DNA from 3 places in the Zhongshania arctica genome. Region 2 is predicted to be linked to each of the others. Evidence: predicted binding sites of a transcription regulator. Region 2 holds the regulator's gene; each other region holds the start of a gene.

The links. Region 2 encodes FliA, which starts transcription of late flagellar genes. Its sites were predicted from a motif close to TAAAGTTATNNNNNNNNCGGCCGATANCC; they were not measured.
Region 1: the regulator FliA is predicted to act here: its motif matches at 2,539-2,567, upstream of AB4875_RS14590 (flagellinolysin).
Region 3: the regulator FliA is predicted to act here: its motif matches at 1,351-1,379, upstream of fliK (flagellar hook-length control protein FliK).

What each region holds. Positions count from the first base shown of each region.
Region 1 covers NZ_JBFRYB010000001.1:3,212,503-3,217,253, reverse strand. The annotation lists gene aceF (dihydrolipoyllysine-residue acetyltransferase) at 1-1,480, shown strand, start outside; gene AB4875_RS14595 (Lrp/AsnC family transcriptional regulator) at 1,862-2,338, opposite strand; gene AB4875_RS14590 (flagellinolysin) at 2,603-4,339, shown strand; gene AB4875_RS14585 (hypothetical protein) at 4,540-4,751, shown strand, end outside.
Region 2 covers NZ_JBFRYB010000001.1:1,753,853-1,758,603, reverse strand. The annotation lists gene AB4875_RS07970 (TonB-dependent receptor) at 1-856, opposite strand, end outside; TPP riboswitch at 910-1,025, opposite strand; gene AB4875_RS07965 (hypothetical protein) at 1,557-2,135, shown strand; gene AB4875_RS07960 (DUF2802 domain-containing protein) at 2,144-2,605, opposite strand; gene AB4875_RS07955 (RNA polymerase sigma factor FliA) at 2,670-3,401, opposite strand; gene AB4875_RS07950 (MinD/ParA family protein) at 3,398-4,225, opposite strand; gene flhF (flagellar biosynthesis GTPase FlhF) at 4,366-4,751, opposite strand, start outside.
Region 3 covers NZ_JBFRYB010000001.1:2,735,350-2,740,100, reverse strand. The annotation lists gene fliK (flagellar hook-length control protein FliK) at 1-1,307, opposite strand, end outside; gene AB4875_RS12490 (glutathione peroxidase) at 1,494-1,976, shown strand; gene AB4875_RS12485 (MarR family winged helix-turn-helix transcriptional regulator) at 1,973-2,440, shown strand; gene AB4875_RS12480 (NAD(P)(+) transhydrogenase (Re/Si-specific) subunit beta) at 2,509-3,885, opposite strand; gene AB4875_RS12475 (NAD(P) transhydrogenase subunit alpha part 2) at 3,885-4,175, opposite strand; gene AB4875_RS12470 (NAD(P) transhydrogenase subunit alpha) at 4,185-4,751, opposite strand, start outside.

The DNA.
Region 1 (4,751 bases), 1.5 Mb from region 2:
CACGGTTAGTGAAGGTGATGTGATTCTAGAACTTGAAGTAGAGGCGGGTGCCGCTGTCGATAGTACCGAGGCGCAATCTGCTGAAAAGGCTGAAGCTAGAGAAACCTCAGAGCTTGAGCCCTCAGAATCGGAAGCTGCTGCTAAGGCTGAGCCCGTTTCGGCAAAAAATGAAAAATCGGCTTCTGCGGGTCTCAAGCGCGAAACCATCGAAGTACCCGATATTGGTGGCGATGGGCAAGTCGAGGTTATAGAAGTTTGCATCACTGAGGGTGATGAAATTAGCGAAGGTGATTCGCTGGTGGTGTTAGAGTCTGACAAAGCTTCTATGGAAATTCCCTCCCCACATAGCGGTAAGATTTTGTCGGTGGCCATTAAAGTCGGCGACAGCGCCAAACAAGGTAGCATCATCGCGGAAATCGAATATCAATCTTCCGCTGAGCAGCTTGAAGTTGAAAAAACTGTAGCAGTAGCGCCAGAAAAAGCTGCTCAAACTGCAGAGAAATCAGTGATTCCGGCCGCTTCACCGGCGCCTGTGCTGAGTAAGTCGGAGCCGACCGCGCCCACCGTCGTTAGCCACGCCGATGTTTACGCCGGACCTGCGGTTAGAAAATTGGCGCGTGAATTTGGTTTAGAGTTAGAGCAGGTCACGGGCACCGGCCCACGTGGACGTATTCTCAAAGAAGATTTACAAAAATTTGTTAAAGATCTCGCTACTGGCAAGTCTGCTGGAGCGGCAAGCGGTGCCGGTATTCCCGCTATCCCCGATATCGACTATAGCCAGTTTGGTGAGATCGATGTGCAGGCGACAAGTAAGCTAGCCAAACTGACGGCGGCAAATATGCACCGCAGCTGGTTGAATCTGCCGCATGTGACTCAGTTCGATGATGTGGATATTAGTGACCTAGAAGATTTTCGCGCCAGCGTGAAAAAAGAAAGTGAGCAGCACGGCGTTAAACTGACACCCCTGCCATTTTTGCTGAAAGCGGCCGCTTTGGCTCTGCGCACTTACCCGAAGTTTAACGCATCGCTAAGTGCCGATGGCGAGACCATGATCTTCAAAAAATATATCAATATCGGTATTGCCGTCGATACCCCGGCTGGCTTGGTGGTACCGGTGATTAGGGATGTTGATAAAAAGTCACTGTGGGAACTGGCGGCAGAATCTGCGGAATTGGCGCAAAAGGCGAAGCAGCGTAAATTGAAACCTGCTGATATGCAGGGAGGCTGCTTTACGATTTCCAGTTTAGGAAGTATTGGCGGTACCGGTTTTACACCTATTATTAATGCGCCAGAAGTGGCTATTATGGGGGTGTCGAAACTTGCCGTTAAGCCGCACTGGAATGGCAGCGAGTTTGTGCCGCGTAAAATGTTGCCGGTGTCTTTATCCTATGATCACCGTGCGATAAATGGAGTGGATGCTGGTCAGTTCTTTACTTATATGGGCGAACTATTGGCGGATATCCGGCGCTTATTACTTTAATTGACAGCTTTAATTCTCACCCCAGTGCTTTGCTGTGTCTGGGCCAAAGCCTAGCCTGATTTTTCAGTCCGCCCTCGAAATTGAGTGCTAGTTGCAGCCCTTTCTTTACCGTTAGGCTTTTTCTTACCCCCTAAATAGGGGGATGCGTCTTGCGGTATATCTATGTATATTTTTACACAGAGTGCGCTGCTGGCTCGAAACTCCATTGCGGGAGTTCGACGGCTGTTGCAAATAATCATGGCTGAATTTTTCAGCGTGTTTACTCCCCATCTCATAGTTCGGCGCTTGCGCCGAGATATGAGGGGGCACAGGGACGTGCCACCTTCATCACTTATAGTTTTAGCTTCCTTTCTGTTTCCTTTTTAGTAAAAAACCACAAGGTTATAGTTGGGTTTTGAGTGGTAACTCCGTGCTGTTTTTTATTTCCGTTACCGCGATATGTGAGTGAATTTCACGAATCATGGGTAGGCACAGTAAGCGATCTCTAACAAAGCTTTCGTAATTTCGAATGTCCTTCACAATAATTTTTAGCATGTAATCCCAAATGCCGGTCATGGTGTAGCACTCGACAACCTCATCAAAATTCTCAACCGACAGCTCAAACTCTTGCAGATTTTGGCGACCTGATGCAGTGAGGTTGATGGTGGCGAATACTACCAAATCCATGCCCAAAACATGGCGATCTAGCAGTGCGACTTTCTTGCGGATCAGACCATTTTGCTCAATACGGTTGATGCGGCGCCAACAGGGTGATTGCGACATGCCCACCATATCCGCAACGTCACTTGATGTTTTACTAGCGTCGGTTTGGAGGATGGCGAGAATGCTAAGGTCCTGCTTGCTTAGTTCAGTGCTCATAGTGCAAGCCTAATTAAAGTATTGAATAGTTTGTGGCAGATTTATACAAACACTAGCGATTATTGGGTCTACTTAAAATACGTATTCGCCGTGTGTTGGGTCAGATATTCTCGCTCACAAGCCGTTATCGCCAGGGTGGGGCTTGTCCAGGATGACCGCTACCCTAATCTTGCTTACTTCAGTCTATTGTTAAAAACAGCTAAAGTTTTTTAACTAACGGTCGATACGTTGGTGTCATAACTCGATATTAGGTTTTATTCGCCTATGAGTTTATCTATTAACACCAATATTGCGGCGCTCAATAGTGCTCGTAATTTGCAGGTCTCGGAGAATTCCTTGGTCCAGGCGCAGCAACGCCTATCGTCTGGCCTGCGTATCAATAGTGCACGCGATGATGCTGCCGGCATGGCGATTTCCACCCGTTTTACCAGTCAGATTCGGGGGCTAGATCAAGCGGTGCGCAATGCTAATGACGGCGTATCAATGCTGCAGGTCGCCGATGGTGCCTTGTCCTCAGTGACTGATGCAATGCAGCGTATACGGGAACTCGCCGTTCAAGCGGCCAATGGATCCAATAGTACTAGCGATCGCCAGGCCCTGCAGAGCGAAGTGGACTTACTTCGCGATGAGATTGATCGCGTTGGCCGTCAAACTACGTTTAATGGTCAGGCGGTTTTTGCTACTGCTCAGTCTAGTGTCTTGGGCGATAGTGATCAGTTGGCGGTACTTGATGGTTTACGCTCTGGCTGGTTGTCGCAATCAGAGTCCCTTATTCAGGAGTATTTCGGTTTAACTGCTGACGGTGGTGAGATAAGTATTGAGCTGACTAGCTTTAGTGATGGCAGTGGCGGCACGGCGGCGCGAGTCACCGGTGTTGTTCCCGGTAGTTTCACGGGCAAGGCCAGTGATGTCACGCTGCAAATCGATATGGCAGATTTTACGCCGCCAAATTTGCCCGATGGCGGCACGGCACCGTTTTATAATGATCGAATCATTGCTCATGAAATGGTCCATGCAGTCATGTATCGCAGTATGAATATTGCCTCGTTTTTTGATACTGCTAGCGATGATCAGCGCTGGTTTTTGGAGGGGGCTGCCGAACTAATTCACGGGGCGGACGAGCGGGTAGCAAGCTCTATAGGATCTCTTGGCGTGGCTGGGCTAGCGGCGGTGGCGGACGACCTTGATGGTTCTTGGGGTGGTTCCAGCGATGAATACTCGGCTGCTTTTCTTGCTGTTCGCAAGCTCCATGATGAAATTAAGGTCTTGGGCGGGGATGGCATTAAGGATGTCATGAGTTATTTGACAAATAACCAAGATGCCGGACTCGATGAAGCCATAGATGCTGCTAGTAATGGCACCTACACCAGTGCAGATAATTTTTTAACAAGCGCATTTAATACCGCCGAGGCACAGACCTATATTCAGGCGCAGGTTGATAGTGGCTCCTTAAGCGACTCTGACACTGGTGCTATAGGTGGTGCTAATGTTGACGGCGGTGCGGTGCGAACAGCGGAATCGGTGGTTGCGAATTTCGCCTCGCGCACCGGCGATGATCAATTATTGGGCTTTGCTGAAAACTGGGACGAAGCTGCGGCGGGTGTGTTGGCGAGTAATACCAAGAACTTCCAGTTAGGGGCTAATGTTGGTGAAGTTGTTGCGGTGGATATTGGCGCGATGAGTGCGTTGGCCTTGGATTTAAATGATTTAGATTTAGTCTCGGCCGCTAACCAGGTCATTAACAAAATGGATCGCGCGATGGAGTATGTGTCTTCGCAGCGCGCCACTGTCGGTGCGCAGATCAATCGAATTGGTTCGGCAATTATTAATCTGCAGACGTCCTCAGAATCGCTCACCGCGAGTCGCTCCAGAATACTTGATGCGGATTATGCTCAGGAGACGGCGACCCTAGTTAAGGCGCAGATTCTTCAGCAAGCGGGTCTCGCCATCACCGCTCAAGCCAATGCTCTCCCGCAAGCAGCTCTCGCTTTGCTACAATAGATCATAGTATTACCCAGTTTGATGTTACATGCATCGCCCACTTCCTAGCTGAACTAATGATTTCAAGCCGTATTGGCGATGATGAAATGTTCAATCCGAGTTTGAGTGATTCTTGGCCGTTCTAATAATAGCTACGCGCAAATGTCTTGGAGAATTGTGGGGATGGACGACAAGAAGACCTTAACTATCACGGCGGCAGTGTGAACAGAGACGAAAACCCCCAAGATTATCATTCCAGTGTCTTTGAAAATCTGCCAGATGTTCGCGACGGCTTAAATAAAAAGGAGCGCGCCATCCTGTATTGCCTGCATGAAACCCAAAAAGAATTAGGTGGCAGAAATGTGCCCACGATTATGCTCTATGGCCGAGTGCTGGAAATGGTGGATATTAGCAAAGGCGAGTTTCAATCGAT
Region 2 (4,751 bases):
TCACTGAGCCAGCAAGGGTTTCCTGCGCATCTGTGCCTGGTTGGTCAGACTGGGTTTTACGATTATTGTAAAACGAGAAGGCATCGTAGCCATTGTCGGCATCAATATATAAAAGATTAAAGTCGATCTCTAAGGTCTCGCTGGCTGCAAAACTCAGCTTGCCACGCAGCACCGACTCATCGATATTATTGACATCATCTCGGTTTAAAAATGTGTTCTCAATGTAACCGTCGGATTGCTGATTTTGTAGCGCAAGCCGGTATCCGACGCGCTCGCTGAGCGGCCCGCTGGCTATAAGCCCCAGGGTTTTACCATTGTAAGTAGCCGCCTCCGCAGAGACCTTAAGCATTTGCTCTGCCGTTGGCGTATTGCTACTCATACTGATCAGGCCTGCCAAGGCATTGGCACCGTAGGCTGTGCCCTGGGGACCACGCAGTACTTCGACCTGACCAATATCGAGAGTGCTCGCCGCCAAACCTAGGCCGCTAAAATCAATACCATCGATAATTAAACCCACCGACGGGCTGACTGGATCAATAAATTGGCTGCGCTCACCGATACCGCGAATCTGAAAGAAACGACCGCGCGACGCACCAGAGGAGAAATTTACGTTGGGGGCCAAATTGAGTAGCTGCTCGATGTTGTTAGCGCCGCGCGCTTCAATAGTTGCGGCGTCAAACACACTGACGGTGCTAGCAAGATCCAGCAAACTGCTGTCCCTAAATTGACTAGTCACCACCACTTCTTCAAGATTATTGGCTTTAGAACTGCTGCCAGCATGGATGAGTCCCGCTGTCATTAGACAGGCAAGACCAACAGACAAGGCGATGGGTTTTGGGGTAAATATATAATTCATGGCTCTCTCATATATAACAAAAATAAGAGACCCGGCACGCGCTAGAAGAGGGTTTTTGAGTGCTCACCTATTCCTACGCCGGTATTAACCGGATCAGGTTCAAGGGTTTGCAGTGTGGATTTATTCAAATCCACCACATCTCAGGCCGCAGCCACCCCTTAGGTTTTTTCGAGCGAGATTGTATCAGGTTTCAGTTGTTTTCGGGAAGACCAAAAGACCTTACACCCCACCACCGCAACAAACAAAATATTTTCAACGAAAAAGCAAGTAGCACTTGCCCTACATCAATTTACGTACTATTGTTTTCAACCTCGGACATAACTTCACTTTCACAACACCCTAGCCAAAGGAATGGTTACTATAAATGTCGCGGCCATCATCCATATATTACGCAAAATATCTAACCACCTGCAAACGCCCACCTATCGATACACCTCAAAATATCGACCGAAAAAATATTATTTTTATAGAAAAAAGATTAAAAAAAACCCTAAGATTTACGCTTCCTCTAAAAATAGAGGTGAAATTTTCACCCCCAGTCTCGCACCAAAAATAAAAACAAAATGGTCGACGACTAGAATTATTAGAGGATCACGCCAACCAAATAAGAAAAATCAGGAAAACACAAAAAATCATCCTTAATCGACAATATATAATTACAACTTTATAGAAAGATATAAAACCAAGGAGAACTTAAGAAATGAAAAGGAAGTTAATTCTAACAATCCTAATGACAATATTCGCAACAGGATGCACTGGAACAAAGGTATTAGTCACACCGGATCCAGATAGCTTTGGAACCATTTACAACTATAAATACCAGGATCTAGGATTACGAAACATACCAGGCGACAAAGTTTATGCTCCGGCCGGGAACATCACAGAATCTTTTGGAACAGAGCTTCGAACTTCTAGGTTCGCCAAAAATGTCTATTACCCGCTAAGACCTGATGACAAAGTAGATATCACGTTAGAATCAAAATTCGACCTCGAAATGGATCCTCATATGGGTTCCGGAATGATCAAGGCATTCATCACGGGCTTTACTTTTTTCATACTAGAACCACTGTTCTGGTACGACTACGACTACAAAATTGTAGGAAGTGTTGATGTGTACAAAAATGGTACTTTAACAAAAAAAGTTTCCGCTCAAACTGACGCCACGACGAGTATGAAATGGCTTTCTTTATCCAAAGGCCAAACTCTTGAAGGCGAAGCACTTGGAAAAGCTAAGCTCTCTCTGTTTAAGCAGCTCATGATTGAAATAGATAAAGAGTAGCTGGTTGCTCAATGTGATTTTTTCGAAAGCGCTGTGATCAAGTCCGCCTCACTGGCAGAAATACCGCAGCGCTGGGCTAGTTCTGGCGCGCCAACGCCCTGCCCTGCCATCACGCTAACTTGCTGGTAAAAGCGCATGTCTTTTTTATCGGCGTCATTCCGCTGCTGACGCTCGCCGAGCATCTCCAAGTATTCCTCTAACGCCGATATACGCTCGCCGAGCATTGTCATAGCAGAGTTTTGGTATTCAATTTTGCGCTCCAATGCCACCACAACGGCATCGGCATCGGCATCGGCATTTTGAGTTTGGCTAATCTCTTTTACAGTATCGCTACGGCGGGCTTTAACCATAAACATCAGCAAGCCAATACCAACTAAACTCAGGACTAAGCCCAGCAACGACGCCTCAGATAATCTTTGGCACCATTCAATAAACTTCATAGGAAATTCGAGATAATCGTATTTAGTCATTGTAGATTCTTCCTGTACTTAAATCTTAGCTCTTGATTGCTACCTTGGCAGCAGCTCATATTGCCTAGGCCGCAGTCCAGTCGCTTAGCCGACCTTTTAGCCTGACAATCGCTTGACTGTGGATTTGGCATACTCTTGATTCGCTCACTTCCATAACCTCACCAATTTCTTTAAGGTTAAGACCGTTTTCGTAGTAGAGCGCCATCACTAACTTTTCCCGCTCTGGCAAGCCATTTATCTGGCTCACCAGTGCGGTCTGAAAGTCGTCTTCAAGTACATTTTCCAGCGGTGCGTAACGATCATCGCCGCCGCCCACCTCAATAGCTTCGTGTTCGCCTTCGCTCATTTGGTCTAGGCTAAACAGGCGCACGGAACTAGTGTCGCGCAATAAGTCATGATATTCGTCTAGTGATATGCCCATTTCATCGGCAATTTCATTGGCGTTTGCCTCGCGGGCTACGCGACTTTCAACCTTGCGAACCGCTTCGCTCATTTCCCGCAGTTGACGGGTTACAGAGCGCGGCGCCCAGCCGTTGTGGCGCATTTGATCAATCATGGCGCCGCGAATACGGATACTGGCGAAGGTTTCAAAACTTGCGCCTTTATTCATTTGATAATTACTGCCCGCTTCCAGTAGGCCAATCATGCCCGCCTGAATAAGGTCATCAACTTCGACACTGGCCGGCAAACGGCTGACCAAGTGATAGGCAATTCGCTTTACCAAAGGTGCATGACGCTCTACCAGCTCTTCGCGGCTGCCGTATTGCACATTGAGGTAGGCGGAGTGCCCGTTCACATCGCAACTCCGGCGGCGGCCGCCGGTGTAAACATACGGTCGACAAAGAATTCAATATCGCCGCTTGGACCGCTGGGCATTGCCCATTTATCGACTGTTTCTGCCAAGCGGCGGAATGCCAGCGAGGACTCTGCGCCGGGATATAAATCGCTGACGGCTTTTTGGCGGGTATCGGCCTTTATCAAATACGGATCGCGGGGAATAAATCCGGCGTACTCCAGAGTGACATCTAGAAAACGTTGGGCAACTTCGTTTAAACGCTCAAATCCATCGCGGGCGTGGTCGTGGCTGTTAACCATATTACGCAATACTTTAAAGCGCTTAATGCCGGCGTCGCGGTTCATAACCTTAATCAAGGCATAGGCATCGGCCATTGAGGTTAATTCGTCTGTCACCACCACCAATACATATTGGCTGGCGCGACTGAAGGTAATAACGCTGTCTGAAATACCGGCGGCGGTATCGACAATCATTACATCATAATCACCACTTAGCGCGCTTAGTGAGCGAACAATGGCGGCATGCTGGTCATTACCCAACTCTGCCATTTTTTTGATGCCCGATGCAGCCGGGATAATCGAAATCCCCTCTGGACCGGGAAGCAGAATATCTTCGATTGAGCACTTGCCATCCAGTACGTGTGACAAATTCCATTTCGGTTTTAGCCCCAGCATGATATCGACGTTAGCCAAACCTAAATCGGCATCCATCAGCAAAACACGATTACCGCGTCTGGCTAACTGGCAGGCCAAATTAACTGAGACATTGGTTTTACCAACACCACCCTTACCACTACTTACGGCTATAACTTTTACAGGACTCATTGTTTTTATCACTCTCCCGATACATTTTTAACCACCCCAATTAGATGGTAGCGGATTCTCAAACTATCGTTACTCTATGGTATGTCTGTCGTCCTAAAATTGCTCTACGCACTATCACTAACTTTTCATACTAATCTTGCCTAAACCCGCACATTTAGCGCACTTCCACGCTGACTTTGCATGGCAGAAGCCACCTCAGCGGGCACCGATTCTTGCTGCGCGGGTGCCGGCATTGGCGCCGGAGTGCCATTGCGACGAACCTCAAAGGCCTTGGTCATCCGCACGGCCATATTCACCAGTTTTCCGGCATCTGCCGCCGACAAGTTTTGCGGTACCCGGGGGCCGTTAGCACACCACACCAAAGGCAAGCGGTGCTGGATCAAATTTGACATGGCGCCGCCTAAGCGCATGGCTTCGTCAATGCGGGTAAGAACTGCACCCTGGACGTTAAATGACGAGTAGGCGTCGATAATTTCGCTCTGCACATAGTTCTCTGAATCGGCGGGCAAGGTTAGAAACACCTGAA
Region 3 (4,751 bases), 980 kb from region 2:
TGAGTATCCAATAATGACTTTGCATAAAGGGCAGTGGAATCGACGGTGATAGATTCGTTATTGCATTGGATGCTTTGTGTGCTAACCCCCTGGGATTTCAAGGTTTGCTCTAGTTGGTGGCGCTGGGATTCTATCAGCGCAGTGGTCGCACTGTTGTCGGCACTGAAGCGTATATTGATATCGGGTGTTTGAGTAACTCGTGCCCTAATGGGGCCTAATCCCGGCAGATCAAAGCTTAAGGTGACTGTCCAATTGTGCTGAGGTTTTTCAGCCCCGGTTTGTTCTTGCGGGTTTTGTTGATCCTTATCTTTCCGTTCGAACTTGCCAAAGTGGAGCTGCCAGACATCAATGCCGTCATTGCTGCGCACAGGTAACTCAACCATATACTGGGCTTGGGATTTATCACTTTGCTGAAGGTGCTGTAATTGGTGCGACTCTTGGCGCGCAATTGTGCCTCGCACATCCCGTAACACCTGCTGCAAGATGTCGGCATCAGAGTCCGCTTGGCTCAGTGTTGGCGCCTGCCGACCTTGGGGGCGTAGTTCACCCGGCAGCTCTGTGCCGCGCGGTTTTGCGACTGGGCTTTGGGGGTAGCTTTCGGCTGAGGGCTTTGGTGTTGCGGTATGCGCTTCATTTAACGGTGGGCTTAGCCGTGATTGCGGCGAGTATTCTCGCGCTAGAGGTGGGCTTTTGCCTTCAGTTTTGACCGATGTAGATTCGCTGCCGCTACTTTTCGGATCACTAGCGAGTTGCTGGCTAATTTGCTGGCTAAGCTTAAGCAAGGCGCGCTTTAGATCACCCGCCGGGGCTTGGCCTTTGGCGAGTTGGTTTTCTAGAAAGAGTCCACTTTGTAATATAGCTTGGCGCAGCCCGTCTGGATCGCTGGATTGAGCTCTGCCGGCGATGGCATCGACAAATCCTTTGCCGATGGCCGCTAGCTGTTGGTCAGGCATGCTGCTGAGCTTGGCTAAATTCGCCAGTAGTTGGCTTACATTCTGTTGCTGGGGCAATGTGGCGCGTAGCTGGTTCTGAATAAAGCCGATTTCGGGCTTTAGTATTTGTAGTCTTGGGCGCTGCTTTTGATCTTTGCCGATAACTTGGAGTAGCAGTTGTTCGCCGTGGCGAAGTGCAGTCTGACTTTCAGCCATCATTTTTAGGCCGCCTGATGCAAGCTCATAGACGTGGTTGGCACGCTGACCAATGACCACCGCGGTTAGTACGCGGTCAATCGCCAATACCGGCGCGGGCCCTGCCGGGCGGTTAAACGCCGCGGGCTGGGTGGCAAAACTGGGGTTGATAATAACCATATTTGATAGGGCGTCCGCAGTTTATCTATAGAGTAATCATATACCTTATCGGCAGAAAATCGCTGCGCTTGAGCAATGATTTTATATCGCGCGCGATATACTTGTGTGCGATATACATTTTTGTTTTAATGTTTGCTGGGGCGAGAATTGGTCCACGCCAATAAAATTATTCACTGGGGAGTTAATATGAGTACATTATACGATTTTGAAATTTCAAGCTTGCAGGGTAAACCGCTGGACTTGTCTGCCTATAAAAACAAAGTCGTGCTGGTGGTCAACACCGCGAGTAAATGCGGGCTGACGCCCCAGTACGAAGGTTTGCAGGCGTTGTATGATACCTACCAAGACAAGGGCTTGGTGATACTGGGTGCGCCTTGTAATCAATTTGCGAACCAGGAGCCTGGTGACGCTAATACCATCGAAGGCAGTTGCCTGATGAACTACGGGGTTAGCTTTCCCATCACGGAAAAAATTGATGTGAACGGCAAAAATGCTCACCCCTTGTTTGCGTATTTGAAAAAGGCGGCGCCAGGTACCATTAGTAATACTGTGAAGTGGAATTTCACCAAGTTTCTGATTGGTAAAGATGGTGTGGCGATTAAGCGGTATGCGCCAACAACCAAGCCGGAGAGTTTGGTAGCGGATATCGAGGCGGCCTTAGCCGTATGAGTGATGGGCTAGTAGATGCGCTTCCGCCGCAGCTTCGCTTAGATAATCAACTGTGTTTTCCCTTGTATGCGGCGTCGCGAATGATTACCCGCTTGTATCAGGATAAGTTGACGCCGCTGGGGCTAACGTATCCACAGTATATTGTCATGATGATTTTATGGGAGAGTGCGCCTTGCGCGGTTAAGCTCGTTAGCGAGCGGGCCTTGCTGAATACCAATACCTTGACACCACTTTTGAAGCGCCTAGAGCAACAGGGGTTTATTATTCGCAGCAGAGCGGTCGACGATGAGCGCGTCGTTATGCTGCATCTCAGTGAGTCGGGGCTTAGTTTGCGGGATGAGTGCGAATGTATTCCGGAGGCTTTGCTAGATAAATTAGCCGTTGAGGAGTGCGATTTGCTGCAGCTAAAGGATATATTAACCCGGCTATTGCCGGTGTTGAGTGGTGGTGCAGGCAGGGGCTAACACAGTTTGTGTAGGCGAAAAAAAACGGGCTCTTAAGAACCCGTTTTTTTGTTTAACACCAAGCGAAATTAGCTAAACGATTTAACAATATTACCCAGCATTTCTTTGGCATCACCAAACAGCATCCGCGTATTGTCTTTGAAGAACAATGGGTTGTCGATACCGGCAAAGCCAGACGCCATTGAACGCTTCAATACGAAAACATTGCGAGCCAAATCCACATTGATGACCGGCATGCCGTAAATTGGGCTGCCTTCCATTTCACGCGCGGCGGGGTTAACCACGTCGTTGGCGCCGATAACAATCGCTACGTCGAAGGTTTCCATGCGCGGGTTAACCGCATCCATTTCCAGCAGTAAGTCATAGGATACGTCGGCTTCTGCAAGCAGTACGTTCATATGACCTGGCATGCGGCCAGCCACCGGGTGAATGGCATAAACCACTTCCGCGCCATTCTTTTCCAGAATTTCTTGTAACTCTTTTACTACATGCTGTGCTTGTGCAACGGCCATACCGTAACCAGGTACAATCACGACGCTAGCAGCGGCTTCAAGTACATAGTAGGCATCCTCTGCTGTCATAGCCTTGGCTTCGCCTTCGATCTTAGCGGCAGTGCCTGTAGCTGTGACTACGCTGAAGCCGCTAAATAAGACGTTGCTCAGAGAGCGGTTCATCGCCTTGCACATGATTTGGGTCAGGATGATACCGCTGGCGCCAACCAGCGCGCCGGCTACGATCAGGATAATATTGTTGATCGCGATACCGGCCGCGCAAGCTGCTAAGCCTGAGTAGCTATTTAGCAGCGAGATTACTACCGGCATATCGGCGCCACCGATAGGAATAACCAGCATGATACCGAGTAGCAGCGATAGACCAATAACCAAATACAAGTAGATGGAAGTAGCTGGGCCAGCGCTGATAGTGAACATCACGGCAGACGCGATAATGGCAATAATCAACAGTATGTTAAATACCCGTTGGCCGCTAAATACTAGGGCTTTGCCTGAGATTCGCTCGCTGAGCTTGCCCCAAGCCACCATGCTGCCAGAGAAGGTCACGCCACCGATCAAGATAGATAGCACGATGGTGATTAGCACAAAGGTGTGGGCATCTTGCATCCCATACAGTGCGCCCCAACCAACGAATAAGCTCGCTACACCGCCAAAACCGTTAAACAGTGCGACCATTTCTGGCATGCCGGTCATTTCAACGCGGCGTGCTATTACTGCGCCGATTAAACCGCCGACAACGATGCCAGCAACGATATATTTGTAGTCAATAATACTTTGGTCGAGCAAAGTAACTACTACCGCGATAAACATACCCAGTGCAGATACTAGGTTGCCTTTACGGGCAGTCGCTGGAGAGCCCAGCATTTTAAGACCAAAAATAAACAGCGCGGCCGCTACCACATAAGATAGGTTGACCAGTAATTCAATACCCATTACTTAGCGCTCCCTTTTTTCTTAAACATAGCTAGCATGCGGTCAGTGACCATATAGCCACCGATAACATTGATGGTTGCCATGGCGACTGCCACGGTGCCAAGAATAGTTGCAAGCACGGCGTGCTCGGCGCCGGCCGAAGTCAGTGCGCCAACCAGAGTGATACCGGAGATCGCGTTTGACCCAGACATCAGCGGGGTGTGCAGGGTTGCGGGTACTTTATTGATCAGCTCAAAGCCTAAAAATATAGACAGCATTAAGATGAAAGCCAAAAAGACAGCGTTTTCCATCATCTTCTCCTAGTTAATCAGGTTTTTAATGGTTTCGTTAACGATCTCGCCGCCGTGGGTAATCACACAGCCCTGCAGAATATCGTTTTCCATGTCGATAACCATTTTCTTGTCATCGGCGATCCAGCCTTCATCAACTAAGTTGAAGAGGTTGGCAGAGTACATTTGGCTAGCATCTCGACTAACGAAATTCGACCAGTTGCCGTCGCCAATAATGGTGACACCGTCTACAACTACGGTTTTGCCAGCAACAGAGCCTTCGACGTTACCGCCGCTTTCAGCTGCCATATCGACGATCACAGAGCCGGGTTTCATGCCCTTAATCATGTCGCTGGTTACTAGTACTGGTGGCTTACGACCGAATAGCTGCGCTGTTGTGATCACGATGTCAGACTCAGCAATTTGCTTCTTCTGACCTTCGAGCTGCAGTTTCATCTGCTCTTCAGTTAGTGCTAGCGCGTAACCGTCTTTGGTCTGACCGGTTTCGCCCAAGTCAATTTCTAGGAACTTGCCGCCAAGTGAGCGCACTTGCTCGGCAACTACGCTGCGGGTGTCAAACGCGACAACCTTGGCGCC